DNA from 4 places in the Aliamphritea spongicola genome. Region 2 is predicted to be linked to each of the others. Evidence: riboswitches for the same ligand, from Rfam matches in the RefSeq annotation. Region 2 holds a riboswitch; each other region holds the start of a gene.

Region 1 (5,405 bases), on a different contig from region 2:
GGTAATCCACCAGGCTGGCATCCTGCAGACGTACCCAGCGGGTAGCCAGTTGCTCAAGGAAACTATCGTCATGGGAAATAATAATCATCGCCTGAGGCAGGTTCTGCAAGGTTGTCAGCAGTCGCTCCCGGGCTTTGGAATCCAGTGCGTTACTTGGCTCATCCAGCAACAGCACCTCCGGCTCCATCGCTAACACCGACGCCAGCGTGATCATGCGTTTTTCACCGCCGGATAACTGATGGGTCACCCGCTCTTCAAAACCGGCCATCCCCAGTGACTCCAGGGTTTTGCTGGCGATTGCCATCGCTTCTTCACGGCTCTTACCGAGATTAAGCGGGCCAAAGGCAACATCTTCAATAACCGTCGGGCAAAACAGTTGATCATCAGGATCCTGAAACAGAAACCCCACCTTACCGCGAACTTCTACAAAATCAGGCTCTTCGCGGCGGGCTTCACCAAAAGCAAGAATGTCGCCCTGCTTGGCTTTTTTCAGCCCCATCAGCAAATGGAACAGCGTAGTTTTACCGGCACCGTTTGCACCGGTCAGGGCAACCCGCTCACCGCTATGCAAACTGAAATCAACTGCATCCAGTACCACACCCCGGCGGGGGTAGCGGTAGCTGAGACCACTGACTTCAAGTAATGCGGTCTTATTCATGTTTGTCATAGCTTTTTTCAACCCGTATTTCATTTCTCAGCCAGCTGAACACACCGGCCTTAATAAAAGTTCAGCCCAACCAGTATGGCTAAACAGAAGCCGCTGAGCACCATGAAGTAATAGTCATGGCGCACGATCTCCATGTTATCCAGCAGATACAGCTTGCCCTGATAACCCCGGCACTTCATAGCCGCCATAATTCGCTCGGAACGTTCCAGTGAATGCACCAGCAACATGCCCACCAGATACCCGATAGAACGCCAGGTGTGCATATTGCTGCGTAATACAAATGCCCTGGCCTGCATGGCCCGGCGCATACGTTTATATTCTTGCCCGATGACATCCAGATAACGCACGGTAAACATCAGCAGATGCACCAGTTTCTCCGGCACTTTCAGATGCGCCATTGCATGCCCGAGGGTCGTCGCTCCCATGGTGCCCACCAGCGCCAGCAGAGCCAGCACAACCGCGTTAGCCTTCAGAGCAATTTTGCAGGCATGCAGTAAGCCTTCAATGCTGGCAGCAAAGCCAAACACACTGAACATTTCCCGCCCCGGCGTAGTAAAAGGCAACATGATCACCAGGAAGATCATGAACATGTCCATGGCGATCACCCGTCGCAGGGTGCGCTTAAAGTTCAGCTTGGCCAGCGCTGCGACCAGTAATGCCAGCAACAGTCCGAAGATCAGCACGGCAAAGTTATGGGACAGTACAACGGCAAAAGCGAACAGCATTGCCGCCGCAACCCGCACCCGGGGATCGAGGATATCGATCACCGAGCGGTGGTGCTTAAGCTGCTGTCCTTTCCAGGACGTACCGCTATGTTCCAGATTCTGAGGCAAAACTGTCTCCTTGCCGTTTCAGATCAGACCGCTTTCGCAGCCTGAGCCTGTTTACGCTGACGCCACCACATACCAATGCCACACAGGCCAAAGATATAGCCAATACCGCCCAGAATATCCTGCAAGCCGGCTTTTTCCTGATAGGCCCGCAACTCTTTACGTAACGGCTTTACCTGTTTGGCAACTGCCTTTTCAATCATGCCCTGCATGGCAGCTTCGTCATACTGAACTGCAGTACCGCCTGCTGCCTTTGCTGCGGGCGCTGCTGTAGTTACTGCCCCAGCCGCCAGTGAAGACGGCAGCTCATCTGCTGACAAAACCATTTCCAGAACATGACCACTGCCCATTTCCATCCGGAAAAGATGATCAACACGGGTCGTGGCTTCAAACGTAAAGAAACCTTCTTCATCGGTTTCAGTTTCCATCAGCACATTACCTGCCGGATCCGTCACCAGTACCTTAGTCCCGGCCTGAGCCATATCGCCGTTTGAAAAACCCGCTTCACCTTCAATGGTGCTGCCAATTGCGTATACACCGCCCACAACGTTGTGAGCACTGGCCGGCAATGCAAACAGCATCGCCAGTAAAATCATATACTTACGCATTATCCCAATCCTCCGCGAGGTGCAGAAACTCCGGTTTAACCTTACGGATCAGCAATACCGCCGCAGCAGTGACGAAACCTTCCACCAGCATCACCGGAATGTGCGCAATCAGGGTTGCTTTAGCCGCCAGCCAGAACGCTTCTCCGGATAACGCCAGGGAACCCGCAACCATCACCGTAGTCACGGCCACCGCTCCGGCACCGCCGATTGCGCCCCAGATTGCAGCCACCCGTGGTGAAGATGCCGCAATGCCATGCCTGCAGAGGAAATACACCATCACCGCCGGCAAGGCTATATTGAAAGTATTCACCCCCAATACCAGAAAGCCGCCGAAACCAAAGAAAACCGCCTGCAGAATCAGCGCAACCAGTAACGCCGGAAACGCCGCCCAGCCCAGTGCCAGGCCAATCAGGCCATTAAGAATAAGGTGAACACTGGAGAAGCCGATGGGTAAGTGAATATAAGAAGCAATGAAGAACGCAGCGGACAGAACCCCCACCTGTGGCAGATGCTCGTAGTCCATCTTTTTCAGACCGTATGCCACACCGGCCAGCGCCAGTAATGCACCACCGGCCAGAACCGGTTCGGAAAGCGCGCCGTCTACTATATGCATAGCTGTTCCTGATCTGTTAAACCGGCAACCCTGTACAGAGTTGCCGGTTTAAGTGTTTATTTAACTTCGTGAGCCTGAACCCAGATAACCGCATCCTGAGACAACTCTTTACCTTCGTACTCAGTATCCGGACCTACACCCAGAGCAGCAAAGCCCCAGTGGCCAGCTTTAGGGATACCGAAAGTGAAGGTACCGTTAGCATCTGCAAAGATAGTCATGGTGACAAACGCTTCTGCCGGCGGTGTAATTTCGCCTTCAGCTGCAAAGCGGTTATTTTCCATATCCGGCTCGTAGTTCATGTATTCAACTTCGATTTCCGCAAACGGAACCGGCTCGCCATTACCTTTAACTACACCGGTAAAGGTACCGCCTTCATAAATTGCATATGGCTTGGTCAGCGGCACGATTTCCGCCTTCAGACCCAGCTCTTCATTCCAGTCCGTTGGCAGGCTGCCAACGTTCACAATGTTCTTGGTGATTTGCTGAATGTAGATATCTTCTTCCGCCTCCAGGTACGGTTCCGGCGTCATGACAAATACATTGTCACCCAGGCCACGCAACTTAACAGTTGCTTCATATGCCGGGCCGGTATCCACTTCGCTGGTCCACTCAATCGCTTCCAGCTTATCCATCAGATCAGTCTTCTTGCCCTTACGGACCATGAAAAACTCCTGAGGCTCGCCCATTTTCATGACGTGACCGCTGGCAGCAGGGTGAGTAAATGGCATTTTCAAAACCACTTCACCACCTTTTTCGCGCAAGGACTCAGGGGTATAGATCAGTTGGAAATGCGCCTGCGCTGTGCCGGCAACCAGGGAAGAACCTAAAACTAAAGCGGCAGATAACTGCTTGAAATTGAACACGTTTGATTTGCTCCGTCTGAAAAAAAATACAGCCAGAGTTGGGAGGAATCAGCGCAGCACCCTGTGGGAAGAAATAAACTGCACCTCGGTGAAGCCCTCCGCAACACCCAGTTATTACAAGTTACCAAGCCGGTATCCGGACTCATCGACGGATTCTCATCCCCTGTTTCGCCTTCCCACTCATCTGATTCACGGGAATCATTTGCTCGCAGTGGCCAATGAAACAGTTTTATCGATTTACCGTTGCGGGGGCAGTGTTGGGATTGTCTTAACCAGGGGCTGTAATATTTGGCAATACTGCAACAGCTTCAAAGCCTTAACGCACCAACTTCCCGGAGAGCGCTTAAAATCAGCACTTTCCTGCGTGGTTTAACACGCAACTCAATAACGTGAACGCACAATACCTGCACCGCTCAAAGCTTGTCAATCAGCGCCTGTTAAATGTCGCAATTTAATAAAATAAGGTCTTTAGAAGGGAAAAAAACAGCCGCAGAACAGCGGCTGTACAGATAACTTAAGGGAACACTTCAGGTAACAAACTGCCCCACCGCCAGCTTCAGCTGCTGAGCCTGAGCGGCTACTTCATCGCTGGCGGTAACATTCAGTTGTGTCTGGGCACTGGCATCATCAATAATCAGGCGGATTTTATCGACATTCTGATTGATTTCCCCTGCCACATTCGCCTGCTCTTCTGTTGCAGCCGCCACCTGGGCAGTCATATCCACAATGGTTTCAGCATCCTGAGTGATCGTATCAAGCATATCAATGCTGGCCTCCGCATGCTCAGCGCTTTGCTGGCTCCGGCTGAGACTCACCGACATCAGTTCAGTGGCACGGTTGGTACGGGTCTGTAACTGAGAAATCATCCCTTCAATTTCACTGGCCGAATCCTGAGTCCGTTCTGCCAGAGAACGTACTTCATCAGCAACAACTGCAAATCCCCGCCCTTGCTCACCGGCCCGGGCAGCCTCAATAGATGCATTCAGCGCCAGCAGGTTTGTTTGCTCAGCAATTGACTTAATGACTCCCAGCACTGAGCCGATCTCTTCACTTTCTTTCTGCAGTGTCTGAACCTCGGTGTCAGTTTCACTGGCCTGATCCGCCAGACTTCTGATACTGCCAATCAGCTCGCCGTTGCTGGTTTTACTCTGCTCTGCCTGCTGCAAAGAATTCCGGGCGGTTGCCGAAGTATTCTCAGTATTGCCGGCAATTTCGGCCATGGCGGCTTCCATCTCGTGAACTGCACTGGCAATCTGCACGACTTCATCCTGCTGATTCTGAAGATCTACTGCGGCAGAGTTAGCACTCCTGGCCAGCTGTTCTGAGGAGGACTGCAAATGCCCGATAGCTTTAACCACATCCCCTATCAGCGTCTGGAAGATGGCCATCATGGCATTAAAATCACTGCCCATTTTACCCAGCTCATCCCGATTACTGCCTTCATAGCGTAATGTCATATCCTTACTGGCACTGACTTTTTGCATACAGCTGGCCAGCCGGGAGATTGGCACCAGAATACTCCGGGAAATAAGTGCAACAGCGACACCCACAATCAATGCCACAGCAATGACGATGGCCACCGCCAACATCTGCACCCGGGAAACCTCAGCCGCCACATGGGCCTGCAACGTGACATTAATCTCATCCAGTGTTGCCTGGGTCTGATTCCCCTGTTGCAACATAACGCCCCGTAAACCGGTATCAGCAGTTAACCCGAGAGTTTTACGTGCCGCCACCAGGGCTACAAACTGGCGCTTATAGTCGTTCAGCAAATCAAGGGTAGTTTGCCGCTGAGACTGACTGAAGTCTACCTGCCGAACCACC
Region 2 (5,405 bases):
CCGTCAGCCGCACCACCGGAATACCGGCTCCCAGTAACTGACGGACAGTTTCAGCCTGGGTGTAGCTGGCAATAAATACCAGATCCGGCTCCAGACTGAGGATTTCTTCAATGTTACCCTGTAAGCGCTTAGTCGCCGGGGGATAGTGTCCGGTGACGTTTGAAAGTGAGGGATAATCCGCCAGCCCTGTGATGCCCACAACCCGGTCCGGCGGGACTAGTCTGGCAAGAATTTCATCAGTGCCAATGGTCATTGAGACGATTCGCCGGGGTGGCTGTTCGAGTGTGTAGCGGGCGCCGATGGCATCCGTCAGGGTTTTGGGGAATGTATCTCCTTCGATCTGTGTAGCGGTCAGGGCGTTGTTACTGAACAGGCCGGCACGGATATCCAGCTGGCTCAGTAACAGGGCGCCAAGCAGCACAGCAACAATTGCTATTAGTGATCTGTTTTTTGTCACAGTGCTGCCTTATGAGGAGTGAGGTCTCAGAGAGAGCCGCTCAGTTTAATACCGACTGTAAAGTTAATGCCTTCAGTGCCAAAGCCATAAACTTCTTCGTAATCTTCATCAAACAGGTTATTTACCTTGGCAAAGATTTCTACATTATCGGAGTAGGCGTGTGTCACCGCAAGGTTCGCAAGGGTATAGCTGTCCAGTGTGACCCTGCGATTACCGCTTAGCGCGAACACTGTGTCGTATTGTTTACCGTTATATTGCAGTCCGCCGCTGATCCGGGTTTTGCCATTCGCCAGCAGCTGGCTGGCGTTCAGGCCTGCGATATGTGTGGCCCGGCGAATCAGTTGCTGATCATCAGCATCGGTTGCGTCGTTATAGGTGTAGCTGGCGGTCAGGCGCAGCCGGTCGGTTGGATTCAGGGTTGCGGTTAACTCCAGACCTTTAATGTCAGATGTGCCCGCCTGATTGGTAGCGGTTGTGGCGTTTGTGCTGATCAGATCTTCCACATCAGTATCGAACAGCGTCACGTCGATATAGCCGTCAATGTCGCTGAAGTGGTATTCGAGGCCCAGATCTGTGGTGGTGTTTTTCTCCGGTTTCAGGTCCGGGTTGCTGGTAAAGGTAGAGGTTGAACCAAACAGCTCAAACAGGGTTGGGTTCTTGATGCCGGTGCCACGGCTGGTGTGCAGGCGCCAGTCATCATTCAGCCAGGCAGCAAAGCTGAAACGGTATGTATCGGTATCGCTGAAGCGGTCATTCAGATCACGGCGGCCGGCAACCGTGAAGTAGTAAGTTTCGTCCAGATTCAGGCCGTATTCGGCAACCAGTCCGGTGCTGTCGGTGCTCTGTTTAACCGTTGAATACGTACTGCTGTAATCAAAGTCTTCATCTTCTCGTTCCGCGACAAAGGTCAGGCGGTGTTCTGCAGCATCTGTATGGATGAAGTAGTTACTCTGATAATCAAGTTTGCGCTTTTTTCCAAGCGCATCGGAGTTGAAGGTGGAGGAAAAGCTCTCTGTGCGGCTTTTTGTGACGGCGTAGCCGATTTCCTGTTGCCAGTCGCCGTCCATCAGATCCAGTTTGGCGGAAACCCGTCCGGAGTTTTGTTGCCGTTCAGCGTGGCTGTCATCATCGATAATTGTGCCGGTGTTAAAGTCAGATTTATCGGTTTCCTGAAAAGCGTCTACGTGCCGTAATACCAGATTCAGTTCCAGGTTGTCTGTGGCCTGCATGCCCCCTTTAAAGTTCAGGGTGCTGTTGCTGTAGCCGTCTTTTTCACTGTTGCCCCGGTCGCTGCTGGCGGCGGATATACCGTCACTGTCGAGCAGTGAACCGCTCAGTGCCAGGTTATATTCATCGTCACCACCCTTGAGGGTGAAGCTTTGCTGGTTGGTGTTGTAACTGCCGGTTGCGAAAGTGACGCTACCGTTCAGTGGGCCTTTACCTTGTTTGGTGATGATGTTGATCACCCCGCCAACCGCATCGCTGCCCCAGATAGCGCTTTGGGCACCGCGCAGCACTTCGACCCGTTCGATATCCAGGCTGAGCAGATCGGCAAAATTAAATTCGGCAACGGTACTGTTGTCGTTTACTTCAACACCGTCAATCAGTACCAGGGTCTGGTTAGCTTCTGCGCCACGAATCCGTATCTGTGTTGTGCTGCCAATCCCGCCGGTACGGCTAACTGCCAGCCCCGGTACTTCGCGCAGGGCTTCTGTTACCAGGGTGATCTGGTTGTTTTCCAGGTGCTCGGCATCAATGATACTGACAGCAGACCCGGTTTCTTCACGGCTGGCTTCAACCTTGGACGCGGTGATGATGATTTCCTGCGCCTGGGCAGAAACAGTGGTGCCGGCCAGCAGGCAGGCTAACAATGAGTGTCGTAATTGCATAAAGCACCTGTGTTGTCGTGTAACTGGCGTCCGCGCAAGCGAACAGACGTGACAGCACAGGGTGGCGGCACGTTCAGCAACAATAGATTTATGTATTGTCACCGTTACGTTTTCCGCCCAACACAGCGCCCCGCAATGTTAGTAGGTGACGATCGGAATGGCAGGTCTCCTGGCTTGCAGGTCTGCGTATATGTTCAGCCTTCCCGGTTTCTCCAGTGGCCTGAGTCGAACAAACAGAATTCGCTGCATACAGTTACGGGGGTAGCTAGGGGTGAGGTCTCTGTGGCGACAGATGCCTTTTCCTATTCCCATTTTAATCCGTCGGAAAGTGTTGCGGCTGCCATCTGTGGTGGCCGGAAAGCTTCCCTGAAGAACCATTCTCGCGGGCATGTTACAAATTTGTTATACGAATGCAATGATCCGGAACAAATGTGTCGAAAAACAGGTAATGTCTTGTCTGATAACGACGTTTCGCAGAAAAAATGTGCCTTCCTGCACAGGCGCTTCTGACCCTTACACACGACATTACTTTCATCGTTCCGCGAAGGCGATTATTATCACCCCCTTGCCGCCGGGCGGTCCGGCGGACAGAGAATGTGAATAAGTGACGGTAATCTCATGTCGACCAATATTTTTGTTTATGGTGTGCTGCAATATGACGAGCTGGTGCAGCAGCTGACCGGTAATACGTTTCAGAAGGTATCTGCAGAATTACTGAACCATCAGCGCCTGACTCTGCATATGGAAGGCTGGTCGGATCTGGGGGTGGCGGTGCCGTCACCGGGTAATCAGATTCAGGGCTCTGTATTGCTGGAAGTCGATGATGAGTCGCTGGCGATTCTGGATGACTTTGAAGAAGCCGACGTGGGATTGTATATGCGCAAGCTGGCCATTATCCGTCTGGAAGACGGTCAGGAAGCACAGGTGTTTGTATATGCCGGTACGCCTAAGTCCCGTGAGTTTTTGCAGGGCGAATGGGATGAGCAAAGCTTTATCAGCCAGCATTATGACAGCTATAAGGAAGAGATTATTCCTGCCTTTCTTGAGGAGCGTGCACTGCGTCGGGCCGCGAAGAAGGATGCTGAATAACAGCATGAACTGATACAAAAATGCCGGCGTATGCCGGCATTTTTATGTGTCAGATATCGTAATCGATAATCACCGGTGCGTGTGCCGAGAAGGCTTTTTCCCGGTAGATACGGGCAGACTTGATGGTTTTGCGCAGGTTTGCTGTGGTGATCTGGTAATCCAGACGGGCACCTTCGTTCAGTTCCCGGGCACGGTTGTATTCCGGCCACCAGGTGTACTGATGATCAGCGTGGTTCACCTGACGGAAGGCATCCACATAGCCCATCTCATCAAATATATCCGCCATCCATTCCCGTTCGTGGGGCAGGAAACCGGATACGCTCTGATTCACGTACCAGTTACTCAGGTCAACGGGTTTGTGAGCAATGTGAAGCGGGCCACAGAAGATAAACTCACGGCGTTTGCGCAGGGTTTTAGTCAGGTGCCCCGCCAGCAGGTCCATGTATTCTTCTTTTTCCGCCTGGGCTTCATCGCTCTTCAGGCCGGATGGCATGCTCCATGAGGCAACGCTGACTTTATCAAAGTCTGCCTGAATGAAACGGCCGTGGAAGTCGCACTGTTCAAACCCCAGCCCGGTCATAATGGCTTTGGGAATTTCACGGGTGTAAATGGCTACACCGCTGAAACCGTCCTCGAAGGCATCAAAGAAATAGGCTTCATAGCCTTCGGGATGAAAACGGTCCGCATCCAGCTGATACTCTTTTGCGCGCAGATCCTGCAGACACACAACGTCTGCGTCCTGCTGGACCATCCAGTCGAAAAAACCATTATCGGCAGCCTGTTCAATACCTTGGGTATTGAAGGTGATAACGCGCATAGAACAAAAATCCTGAAAAAAGTATCAAATGTATGAAAGATTACTATCGAGCCCGCATTGTATAAGGGATGCGGCGAAAATTGAATTGATTTCATACCGGCTTTGGTGAATTTTCAGATTCAGTCTGGTGAATAAAATTGCTCTGAAGCAAGTCTGCAGACATTTAAAACTGCCGTTTGAGGTTTGGGTAGTGGGAATATGCGTGGAATTCCATGGAGAGACAGACGTTAATCCTGTATGATGCGCGCAATTTTTAACCAGTCACCGGGAAAGCCAGCATGCAGGATTATCAGAGAGAATTTATTGAATTTGCCATCGACAAAGAAGTGCTACGTTTTGGCGAGTTTACTCTAAAGTCGGGCCGTACCAGCCCGTACTTCTTTAATGCAGGTCTGTTTAACAGCGGTGAAGCACTGGCCCGTCTGGGACGCTGTTATGCGGCGGCCATCCAGCAATCCGGTATTGAGTATGATGTGCTGTTAGGCCCTGCGTATAAAGGTATCCCGCTGGCCGCCACTACCTGTGTAGCGCTGGCCACCGACTTCGGTCAGGACGTGCCTTACGTATTTAACCGTAAAGAAGCTAAGAGCCACGGTGAAGGCGGTAATCTGGTAGGTGCGCCCCTGGAGGGCCGGGTACTGATCATTGACGATGTGATTACCGCCGGTACTGCTATCCGTGAAGTGATGACTATTATCGAGCAGGCCGGTGCGACGCCGGCAGGTACAGTTATTGCTCTGAACCGTCAGGAAAAGGGTAAAGGTGAACTATCTGCAATTCAGGAAGTTGAACGTGACTACAACATGCCGGTTGCTTCAATTGTATCGCTGGAAAATGTCCTGACCTATCTGGAAGAGCAGGGTAATAAAGCTCAGCAGGTGGATGCGATCCGCGCCTACCGTGAAGCCTACGGTATTTAATACCGGGCTGGTCTTTCAGCCAAAAAAAACACCGCCAAGGCGGTGTTTTTTTATGTCCGGCGAAACCGCCAGCTCAGTAATTACCACTGCATGATGGTAGTCAGTGCAATAGGGACCGGCATCGTAATCCAGGCCAGTGCGGCCAGATTGATGATGAACCAGATTGGTCCTGAGCTGTCACGGAAGTTTTCGTCATGATCGGCCATGATCTCACCCTTTAATTGGCAATTTTT
Region 3 (5,405 bases), on a different contig from region 2:
GCAGTGGATACCCGGCCGCAGACGATCAGCGAAGAACAGACCCGCGCTCTGACTGCGCTGGGCAATCAGGTGATGCAACTGTTACGGCTAAGAAAGTCCCTCAAAGTGCTGGAAGCAAGGGAACGGCAGCTGTATGAATCCAGACAGCGGCTCGACAGCGCCAACAGCGAACTGCGCCGCCTGACCCTGACCGATGAACTCACCGGGCTGAATAACCGCCGCGCCTTTAACAGTGAACTCAGCCAGGAAATCCACCACGCAGGAATCCGGGAAACCCCGCTCAGCCTTCTGGTTATCGATATTGATCACTTTAAGATACTGAATGATAACCGCGGCCACAGCTTTGGTGATCAGGTACTGATCAGGGTTGCAGAACTGCTGCAACAACGGGTCCGGCATCAGGATTTCTGCGCCCGCTACGGCGGTGAAGAATTCGTCATACTCCTGCCGGACACCCCGTTGCAGGGAGCGTTAAAGCTGGCCGAAGCCTGCCGGCAAAGTATTGAGGAAAACGCCTTTGACGGTGAACAGCTGACCATCAGCATTGGCGTAGCCGAATACAAAGGCCAAACGGCAGAAGCTTTATTCGATAGCGCGGATAAAGCTCTGCTCGACGCCAAACGTCAGGGCCGTAACTGTATTGTTTCCGGATCAGCCACAAGCTCAACTACAGGCCAAGTCACAGTCACAGCCCCTGCGCCCAACCCTCAGAAGGACTGATGAGGAAAGTCAGCCTGAGACGCGATCGCTTCAGTAATGCTTTCCTGCCCCTCAGTATCCCGGTTACCCCACTGATCAAAATGCAGCAGGCTTTCCAGCGGTGCCCGGGGCAGCCAGCCGGCCGATTCAAGTTCCGGCCGTTTGTAGAAATGATCCACATAGCCAATACACAGATAGGCAACCGGTACGATATCCCGGGGAATTCCCAGTACATCCTGAAGTTTCTCCGGGTCCATAATGCTCACCCAGCCGATCCCCAACCCTTCAGCCCGGGCAGCTAACCAGAGGTTCTGTACCGCACACACACTGCTATACACATCCATTTCCGGAATATGGGTACGGCCGATCACTGTCGGGCCGGTGCGGCTGCGGTCGCAGGTAATACAGATATTCAGCGGTGACTCCAGAATGCCCTCGAGCTTCAGGGAGCGGTAGGTGTCCTGCTTCTCTTCAGGAAACATTTCTGCCGCTTCATCATGGGCCTTATCAAACAGACCTTTCACCTGCTGACGCACCCCGGCATCGCGGATCAGCATAAAATCCCAGGGCTGCATAAAGCCTACCGACGGTGCATGGTGAGCCGCATACAGCACCCTGCTGAGCACCTCATCAGGAATGCTGTCCGGCCGGAACTGCCCGCGCACATCCCGGCGGTTAAAAATGGTTTTATACAGACCGTCACGGTCCTGTGAAGTAAAGCGAATGGTTTCCTGATGCGGAAAATCAGTTGTTGCGTGCCCCATAGGTATTCCCCTTAATATGGTGGCGGTAAGTGCCTGTCCAAACACTTTTTCTGATACTTACAGGCCGGTCTTCTGACTCAGGATCAACTTCTGTAAACACCTTCCCGAGATCACTCAGTGGCTGGCAAATGCCTGTTTACAGAATCCCCTTCACAGCGTTGGGCACGTTCCGGACTCACACCGGATTCCCGATTCTCCCCTCACCGTTTAACGGTTCGGGGCACCTGTATGCGGATATAAATTGTCTGCCAGTGGTTATATAAAAATACCCGGCAGCGGGCAAGCACAAACCGCCGGTATACCGACCAGGATCAAACTATTCATGTTAACCCTGCCGAACCGAAAATAATCCAGCCCCGCTGATCGGTTACTGGCCTGGATAAAAAGCTGATAAACCGGCTGTTTTATCCTGCCCGGACTGCGGCCCGGGCAACTGCTTATGCAGCTCAGCCAAACCTCGGTTCAGTATATCCAGATCCGGCCCGGTGCTTTGAGACGAAGCAAACAGCGTCCGCTCCAAAAGCACCAGCTGTGCTGTCAGATCGTCACCGGCTATGGCCTTCAGCCCGGTGAAACCACTGGCCGGTAATAAACCCTCACGGTAACAGCGGTTACCCCAGTGCTGAATAGCGTGATGAATCTCCGCCAGTTGTTGCCCCGCCAGTGCCTTCTGTACATCGGAAAAACCATCCGGCAACAGGGTACGGGCAGGAAGCGTATCCGCTGCCGATACCTGCTGCATTGCTGTAAGTTGCCGGCGCTGTTTCAGCAACAGTGCAATCAGTGCCAGCACCAGACAGGCCCAGAACAGGTTCGCCCACAGCAGCCAGGAAGCCAGCGGCGCAGGCTGATAAATAATCTGCGGCTCAGCCTCCGGCAAAGGAGACGCCGGCGGTAACGGAACGGCTGGCTGCGCGGGTGCCGCAGGTGCACTGGCTGAACTGCCTGCTACTGCCGGTAATACTTCAATCGTCCGGGCTGGTAAACGGGCCTCTTCCGCCCGGTTTTCCGTACTGTTCCACCACTTAACGACCAGTTCAGGAATTTCAATCAGCCCGGGCTTAACCGGCACGAATGCCACACTGCGCTGGCGGGCATTGATGACTCCCCGGCTGTTGAGGTCTTCGGTATTCTGCAGGGGCTCTGCATAGACATTCATCCCGGGAATATCGGCAACTTCAAAAGTAGGCAGGCGGTCAGGGGCTGCCCCCACCGTTGCCAGTGTGATGGTGCGGGTCAGGGATTCGCCCAGACGGATCTGGTCCGGTAACTGACTCCAGCTTTCAGACAGATCCAGCTTGTTCGCCACCAGCCATTCCTGAGCAGCAAATTCCGCCGGGCGGGCTTTCACCTGAAGGGTTTCTGCCCCCATCTGTAAACGTACTTTCTGTGCAGGGCGGCCACTCAGCAGGTTCCGCCGGCCAACCTGAACATCAATACTCTGTGCCGGTATATTCAGCACACCGGCTTCACGGGGAAACACCGCATAAGCCACTTCGTAGACCCCGAAACGCCGGCCATTACGGGTGGTTTCATACTGGTTATCCCCCAGTTCAATGACCTGTGCTCCCAGCAGTTCAAACGGTTGCATTTCCAGCCCACCAACCGCCACACCGTAAAGTAACCGGCGGGTGACAATCACCTGTCCGTTCTCGAAAACCTCTGATTTATCCAGTGCCATCTCCACCCGCAAATCATCAGTAGAGTCTGTGGGCGGAGGCGGCGCAGTGGCTTCAATGGTGATAGGTTCACTGCGGGCACCTCCCAGCTCAAACGCCGGTATTACCAGCGTACCTTCCTGTTTCGGCGTCAGAATCAGCCGCCACTTAATGGTCCGGCTGATATCACCGTTCACGATTGAGGTATTACGCCCTACCGACCGGTTCAGCACCTTAAACAGCGGTTCCAGTAACGCAAAGTCCGGCTCACCGTCGGCAGAACCTTCGGCAAGCACCGTCAGGGAAAGGCTGTCTCCCATGGCTATCCGGTTACGGTCAACGCTGGCTTTCAGCACCGCTGCCAGTGCACTGTGCGTGAACATCAGCATGCTCAGCACGGCCAAAATTTTAACGAAAAACTGTCTCACCACCGTTGCTCCTGAGCCGGTTTCCAGTCACCACTTTCATAGGCCTGGCGCTTCTTCTGATACTCATAATTAAATTTGTTACGCAGTAAACCTGCGGGGTCTTCCGGCAGTTGCCCTAACCATTTCTGGAGGGCCTCATCTTCCGGGGAAGATTGCTGTTCAGCCTGAACCTGCGCCTGTGCTCCGTCCTGCTGTTCCGCCTGAAATTCATCAGCAGCCTTTTCAGCCTGCTGCTTATCCAGAGCTTCCTGCTGTTGCTGATCCACCTGCTGGCTAAGCTGCTCCGCCTGATCCTGAGAGTCTGATTGTTGCTGACTCTGAGCCTGTTGGCTGTCGCCCTGCTGATTCTGATCCTGCTGGCCCTGTTCGCCTTCACTCTGCTGATTCTGACTCTGCTGACTTTCGCCTTGCTGATTCTGATCCTGCTGGCCCTGCTGGTTCTGATCCTGCTGGCTCTGCTGGTTCTGATCCTGCTGATCCTGACCTTCACCCTGCTGATTCTGGTTTTGCTGTTGCTGCATCAGCTTTTCAATCAGGGCTTTATTTGCCTGTGCATCTTCATGGTCAGGTTGCTCATCCAGCACCTGTTCATAAGCTGCCAGCGCTTCCTTCAACTTGCCGGCTTTTGCCAGCGCATTACCGCTGTTATACAGGCCTTCGGTATCACCCTGAGCGGCAAACTGTTCTGCTGCGGCGGTATAATCCCCGTTGCGATACCGGGCTGCCGCCTGCCAGTCAGGCCGCTGAAACAATTCAGCAGCCGTGGCAGCATCACCTGCCGTTAATGCCTTTGCCCCTTGCTGATCCGGCGTTTGCCAAAGATTTTCCCAAAGACTGTTACCGGCTTCTGCTGCGGTCACCTGAGGGCTGTGTACAGCGGGCACAATGAAAGCAAAACACACCGCCAGCAACCAACCGCGCCGGAACGCCAGCGCTGCAATTGGCAACAGCAGTAACAACAGCCAGCTACCGGCCTCCTGCCACCGATCAAAGGTCTGTTCAGCGGCTTGCTGATTCTCACCTTCCCGGTCAGAGCCATTAACGGGTAACAGCCCCGCAGCGGCATTCAATAAAGCGTCTGTATCGCTGTTATCCAGCTGCATAGCGGTGTAAATACCGTCGTTGACTGCCGCCAGCTGACTAAGCCTTTGGGCATCCAGTCGGGCAACCACTATCTTGCCCGCCGCATCTTTGGCAAAGCCTTCTGTCAGAGGAATCGGTGCCCCTTCAGCGGTACCAATCCCCATGACCGATAGAGAGAAATCCGTGCCCGCCGGTAACCCGGCAAACAGTTCATTCACCCCACGGGCTGCCTGCGCCGTCACACCGTCAGTGAGTAAAACCACGCTGCCCTGCCGGCGGTTATCCTGCTTAAACAGATCCAGCGCCAGTGCCACGGCCTCTTCGGTATGGCTGCCGGGAATCGGCATTATCTGCGGCGACAACCCCGGCAACAGGGCCAGCAGCGTCTGCCGGTCGTCACTCAGCGGGGCCAGCACGTGGGAATCACCGGCGTATACCACCAGTGCGGTCATCCCCTCTTCCCGGGCTTTGATCAGATCGGTGAGCTTATAACGCATCCGTTCAAGACGGCTGGGAGCAACATCCCGTGCCAGCATCGAAGGAGACAAGTCCGCTACGATCACCATCGCATCGCCGGTCTGGTATACCGGTTGAGGCAGGCGCTGCCAGGCAGGCCCCGCCAGTGCCAGCACACCTAACAACCAGCCAAAGCCCAGCATAACAAACAGCCATTTGGACAGGCGACCACTCTGACCGTCAATCAGATAATTCCGCAGACCCGGCGCAATCAGGGTCTGCCAGCTGGCTCCGGAAGAACGGTACTGCCACAGCCC
Region 4 (5,405 bases), on a different contig from region 2:
GCTGAAACAGCCAGACGTGCTGGCCCAGTCGCAGAGCTTCCTGAGGATCATGGGTGATCAGCAGTACCGTACGGCCTTCAAGTGCTTTGAAGGCCAGTGCCTGCAAGCGGTGGCGGGTCACGGCATCCAGTGCGCTGAAGGGTTCATCCATCAGGACGATGGGGGTGTCCTGCATCAGGGTACGGGCCAGCGCCACACGCTGTCGCATACCGCCGGACAGCGCATCCGGCAGCAGGTGGCTGCTGTCAGCCAGACCAAGCTGGGCCAGTAGCTGGTCTGCCCGGGCGTAGTCTTCAGCCGAGGGTTTACCTTTGCTCAGGCGGGCCTGCAGGCAAACGTTATCGCGTACTTTCAGCCAGGGCAGGAGCAAATCCTGCTGGGCCATATAGGCGATCTGACCTTCCAGGGGCTGGCCGTGCTGATCGATAATTTCACCGCTGCAGTGATGCTGCGGTTCAATTAATCCCGCAAGACGGCGCAAGAGGCTGGTTTTACCGCAGCCGCTGCTGCCCAGCAGGCAGGTCCATTCTCCGGCGGGCAGCTGCAGGTTGAGATCACTGAAGACCGGTTCAGGGGCATTCTGATACTGCAGGCTGAGCTGGCGAATATTAATTTCGGTGGCTTGCATGGTCTGGATTACCGGGCCTGACGGTAAAAGTGGTGAACCGGGCCGGAACCTTCACCAATGTGCAACTCATCAGCGTGTTCGATGGCCGCCTGTATATAGTCTTTTGCCTGCTGAATGGCATCTGCCATCGGGTAGCCCTGTGCCAGGAAAGACGCAATGCTGGCGGACAGCGTACAACCAGTGCCGTGGGTGTTTTTGGTGTCGATACGCTGGCTGCTGTATGTGCGCAGGCCTTCAGATCCTAGCCAGAAATCAGTGCTGGTATCGGCTGCCTGATGGCCGCCTTTGATCAGTACCGACTTGCAGCCATAGCCAAGCAACTGTTCGCAGTGTGCGGCGGTATCTTCCGCGCCAGCGGTATTCAGTTCCGGGCGTGCTGCCAGTAATGCCTGCGCTTCTGGCAGGTTAGGGGTAATTACGTCCGCCAGTGGGATCAGTTCGCGGATCAGGGTATCGGTAGCATCCGCTGCCAGCAGCACATCGCCACTGGTGGCAACCATCACCGGGTCAAGCACCACGTGTTTTGGCTGATATTTGCGGATGGCTGCCGCCACTGTACGGATGGTGTCCGCGTCGCCCAGCATGCCGATCTTGACGGCATCGACGGCGATATCGCTGAAAACTGCTTCGAACTGTTGCTCAATGAACTCGCCGGTAACCGGCATAACGCCAGTGACGCCGCGGGTATTCTGGGCGGTCAGGGCAGTGATGACTGTGCAGGCGTAGCTGCCGGTGGCAGAAATGGCTTTGATGTCCGCCTGTATGCCAGCACCGCCACCGCTGTCGGATCCGGCTACGCTGAGAACGATAGGAGTGTTGGGCTGTGACATGGTGCTTTCCTGCGTCTGAAGATAGATAACGGTCTGACCCGGGCAGGAAAAGCAATGCTGGAAGTAATGTTCACAGATTTCCTACGCCAATAACTGGATCAGGTTCAACGGGTTCAGCATATGCCATCTCAACCAGAATTCTGGTTCCCCGACTGTATTGGGCGATCATAGAGAGTTGGCTATACAAAGACAAATGAAACTTATTGTTATCTGTGGCTGTGCGCCTAAAGCATGAGAGTTGTCGTGAAACTCAGGGCTGGTATGGCCTGGGGGTAAAGGTCAAAAAACGACACAGGTAATTCGGTACTGAAAAAAATTCTCGGGGTAAGGGTTGTGTTTCAGAATTTTCCAAAATACTATGCTGCCAACTAATTCTGTATGCGACAGGTGCAGCCGGCCATTTTTATGTCCGGCTGATAATTGGGAAGCCGGTGTAAGTCCGGCGCTGCCCCCGCAACGGTAACTACAGTTTGGTGATCAGCAAACCACTGAGCAATACGCTTGGGAAGGGCTGATTACCGGCATCTGCCAACTGTTAAGCCCGGAAACCAGCCTGCGTATCACCCTTATATTATCGCGGTGGGCGGTTCTGGGCATAAAAGCTTTCTGTAGCTTTTTTCCTGGGCGTGCTTGTCCGTGTGTGAACATAGGCGACACATGGCAAAGACAATTCGAAAACACTCTCTGTTCTGCCGGGGCTTCCGGTAACCGATGGCTGTGGCTGATTTGCTGCAGGTTTCAGGGCTGACTGTATCTGGCGATAACCAGCAATTACTGCTGGATGACGTCAGCTTCAGTATGCGCCCGGGCGAAGTAGTGGGTGTACTGGGGCCGAACGGCGCCGGCAAAACCACACTGCTGCGCTGCCTGTTTGGTGCTTTGCGCCAGTTCAGCGGATCAGTTCACATCAATGGCCGGGATATCAGCACTCTGACTGATCGGCAACGGGCTTTGCAGGTGGCTGCTGTAACACAGGAAATGCCAGCTGACTTTCAGCTCAGTGTCCGTTCGGTGATTGCGACCGGCCGTACGCCTCATCAGCACTGGTTTACGGGTAAAGACCCGGATGCCGAAAAGGTGATTGATGAGGCCGTCAGGCAGTTTCATCTGCGGCGCTATCTGGACCGGGACATCAGTGAGCTTTCAGGCGGTGAACGCAAACGCGTCATGATCTGCCGGGCACTGGTACAGCAACCGGAACTGCTGGTGCTGGATGAACCCTGTAACCATCTGGACATTGAACATCAGCTCAGCCTGATGCAGTTACTGCGTAAACTGCCGGTCAGCAGCCTGGTGTCCCTGCATGATTTTCCATTGGCGGCCCGCTATTGCGACCGCGTTCTGGTCATGAAGCAGGGACGTCTGGTGGCTGAGGGGCCTGCTGAATCTGTGCTGACCCCTGAGTTATTCGAAAACGTTTTTGCCGTGCGTGCCAATACCTACTCTAACCCTTGGGAGCAGTGGTCGTTTTATGCCACCTCGCTCCCCTTTTTTTCCTGTACAAAAAAGCAAAAGGATCAAGCACATGCGCACTCTCATCTTCAGCTCAGCGATGCTGTTCGCCAGTCTGGCGCCGCTTAGCCAGGCATCTGAATTCCCGGTTACTGTAGACAGCTGTGGCCGAACCGTTACCTTTAATGAAGCTCCTAAGCGGGCGGTCATTCATGATCAGAATATGAGCCAGATGGCATTTGCGCTGGGTATTCAAAAGAATGTAGCCGGCCTGACCGGTATTACCGGTTGGTACAAAACCAGCCCTGAGTTTGATAAAGACCGTGGTGATATTCCTGAACTGGCGCCGAAGAACCCGACCACTGAGAACGTCATCAGTGCTGATCCGGATCTGTTCTTTGCCGGCTGGAACTACGGTATGCGTACCGACGGTGAGCTGACGCCACAAAGCCTGGGTGATCTGGGTGTACCGGTTCTGGAACTGACTGAATCCTGTGTTCACCTGACCAAATCCGGTCCGGATGCGTCTATGGATCTGCTATACGATGACGTTGTACGTCTGGGTGCGGTATTCGGCGTGAAGGAAAAAGCCGACGCACTGGTTGATGGCTGGAAATCCCGTCTGGCAGCCGTCGCTGATAAGACCGAAGGCAAGAAGCCGGTGAAGGTATTCCTGTATGACTCCGGTGAAGACAAGATCTTTACTTCTGGCCGTTTCGGTATGCCAACTGCGCTGATCCGTGCTGCCGGTGGTGAAAACGTGATGGATAACATCGATACCAGCTGGGGCAAGGTAGGCATTGAAGCGGTGATGGATGCCGAACCTGATTTCTTCATTTTGGTGGATTATCAGAAGGGTGGCTGGAAAGGCTCCTGGGAATTCATTAAGAACCATCCGGTGCTGTCCACTTTGGATGCGGTGAAGAACGACCGCTTCCTGCCACTGGAGTACGGTGAAATTACACCGGGCCCGCTGAACATTCAGGCGGTGGAAAAACTGGCTGAGAAGATGTACCTGAGCGGACGGTAAGTTTTGAGCAAACCCTTCAGGCCGGGGTTGATCGGCGGTGTCCTGCTGCTGATCATCCTGGCACTTTCACTGGCTGGCGTCATGATTGGTGTCAGCCAGATTCAGCCTGACCAGGCACTTGGTATCCTGCTTCACGGTTTCAGCCCCGACGGGCTGGGGCGTTTTATCGAGCCGGACTGGCGTAATTCCCAGGCCGTTATCATTAATGAGCTGCGGGCTCCCCGGGTGATTCTGGCCATGCTGGCCGGTGCTGGCCTGGCGGTGGCCGGTGCAGCCTTGCAGGCGGCAACCCGTAATCCGTTAACCGACCCGTTCCTGCTGGGGGTATCATCCGGTGCTTCACTGGGGGCGGTGCTGGTTATCTCCCATGTGGGGTTGGTGATCGGGGCGTATACCATGCCGGTGTTCAGTTTTGCCGGCGGTTTATTGTCTTTCCTGTTGTTGCTGATACTGATGAAACGGCCGGAGAACCAGCGGCCGGACCGGCTGGTGCTGGCGGGTGTGGCCATCTCATTCTTGCTGATGGCCGGCACCAACGGTCTGATTTTTCTGGGTGACCAGCGGGCGGCACAGTCAGTGGTTTTCTGGATGCTGGGGGGGCTTGGCCGGGCCCGCTGGGATCTGCTGCCTATTCCGACGCTGATCATAGTACTGGGCGTGATGTTACTGATCTGGCAGGCCCGTAACCTGAATGCCCTGATGATGGGGCAGGAGAGTGCAGCTGCGCTGGGTATATCCGTTAACCGCGTGCGGATAACCGTATTGTTACTGGCAACCCTGGTGACCAGTCTGATCGTTTCTCTGACCGGTACTATCGGATTTGTCGGGCTGGTGGTGCCGCACATCATGCGGACATTCATCGGCGGGGATAACCGCATCCTGTTGCCTGTATGCGCACTGGCTGGTGCGGCTTTCATGCTGGGGATGGATATTGTTGCCCGGATGTTGCTGGCGCCGCAGGAACTGCCAATCGGAATAATTACCGGCGCGGTAGGCGGCAGTTACTTCTGTTATTTGCTGGCGCGGCGTTAACTTTATATCTTGTTGATCAGCCGTTTGCGTAAACGGTAATCGAGCATCACCGGGCTGTTGAATCCGTAAAGGCTGATCAGATCATCCAGCAGATTTATTTCTGAAAGTTTTATGTAGGCTGTCTGTAATGCCTGGACAACCTTTGGTGAGGTTTCCGGGCTGGCGGCCAGCCAGAGCTGTTTTGACAAATCGTCTACCCGCAACACCGGAATAAAGTCATCCGCGTTAAGGCCGAACTCATCAATTCTGTAGGGGAAGCTGTTTACCTGTGGGGCGTAGTCAATGTGCAGAGCACGGAGCATTTTAATGGTCTGGCGGGTGTAATTGACTCTTACCGGCGTAAAACCCTGCTCAGTAAAGTAGGTGTCGAGGCTGCCGCCCCCCTGTACCGCTACCCGGTATTTTTTCAGTTCTTCCAGTGATTCGGGCATGT

Evidence for each region. A riboswitch is a leader RNA that binds a small molecule or an ion and turns the genes downstream of it on or off. The one in region 2 is predicted to bind cobalamin.
Region 1: it holds a riboswitch for cobalamin, as region 2 does, so the genes downstream of both, JYB63_RS05970 (DUF4198 domain-containing protein) here and JYB63_RS08175 (TonB-dependent receptor plug domain-containing protein) in region 2, are expected to answer to the same signal.
Region 3: it holds a riboswitch for cobalamin, as region 2 does, so the genes downstream of both, bluB (5,6-dimethylbenzimidazole synthase) here and JYB63_RS08175 (TonB-dependent receptor plug domain-containing protein) in region 2, are expected to answer to the same signal.
Region 4: it holds a riboswitch for cobalamin, as region 2 does, so the genes downstream of both, JYB63_RS04650 (ABC transporter ATP-binding protein) here and JYB63_RS08175 (TonB-dependent receptor plug domain-containing protein) in region 2, are expected to answer to the same signal.

What each region holds. Positions count from the first base shown of each region.
Region 1 covers NZ_JAFIDL010000001.1:1,284,152-1,289,556, forward strand. Annotated here, with positions in the region: gene JYB63_RS05950 (energy-coupling factor ABC transporter ATP-binding protein) at 1-658, opposite strand, end outside; gene cbiQ (cobalt ECF transporter T component CbiQ) at 718-1,500, opposite strand; gene JYB63_RS05960 (NikL family nickel/cobalt ECF transporter subunit) at 1,524-2,105, opposite strand; gene cbiM (cobalt transporter CbiM) at 2,098-2,718, opposite strand; gene JYB63_RS05970 (DUF4198 domain-containing protein) at 2,775-3,581, opposite strand; cobalamin riboswitch at 3,692-3,981, opposite strand; gene JYB63_RS05975 (methyl-accepting chemotaxis protein) at 4,109-5,405, opposite strand, start outside.
Region 2 covers NZ_JAFIDL010000002.1:341,763-347,167, forward strand. Annotated here, with positions in the region: gene JYB63_RS08170 (ABC transporter substrate-binding protein) at 1-457, opposite strand, end outside; gene JYB63_RS08175 (TonB-dependent receptor plug domain-containing protein) at 484-2,346, opposite strand; cobalamin riboswitch at 2,489-2,706, opposite strand; gene JYB63_RS08180 (gamma-glutamylcyclotransferase family protein) at 2,965-3,435, shown strand; gene JYB63_RS08185 (exodeoxyribonuclease III) at 3,485-4,252, opposite strand; gene pyrE (orotate phosphoribosyltransferase) at 4,531-5,172, shown strand; gene JYB63_RS23505 (hypothetical protein) at 5,253-5,378, opposite strand.
Region 3 covers NZ_JAFIDL010000004.1:132,588-137,992, forward strand. Annotated here, with positions in the region: gene JYB63_RS14085 (sensor domain-containing diguanylate cyclase) at 1-720, shown strand, start outside; gene bluB (5,6-dimethylbenzimidazole synthase) at 708-1,463, opposite strand; cobalamin riboswitch at 1,509-1,706, opposite strand; gene JYB63_RS14095 (BatD family protein) at 1,831-3,552, opposite strand; gene JYB63_RS14100 (vWA domain-containing protein) at 3,546-5,405, opposite strand, start outside.
Region 4 covers NZ_JAFIDL010000001.1:1,001,974-1,007,378, reverse strand. Annotated here, with positions in the region: gene JYB63_RS04660 (ABC transporter ATP-binding protein) at 1-628, opposite strand, end outside; gene thiD (bifunctional hydroxymethylpyrimidine kinase/phosphomethylpyrimidine kinase) at 637-1,458, opposite strand; TPP riboswitch at 1,519-1,619, opposite strand; cobalamin riboswitch at 1,827-2,029, shown strand; gene JYB63_RS04650 (ABC transporter ATP-binding protein) at 2,170-3,039, shown strand; gene JYB63_RS04645 (ABC transporter substrate-binding protein) at 2,984-3,940, shown strand; gene JYB63_RS04640 (FecCD family ABC transporter permease) at 3,944-4,972, shown strand; gene JYB63_RS04635 (substrate-binding periplasmic protein) at 4,975-5,405, opposite strand, start outside.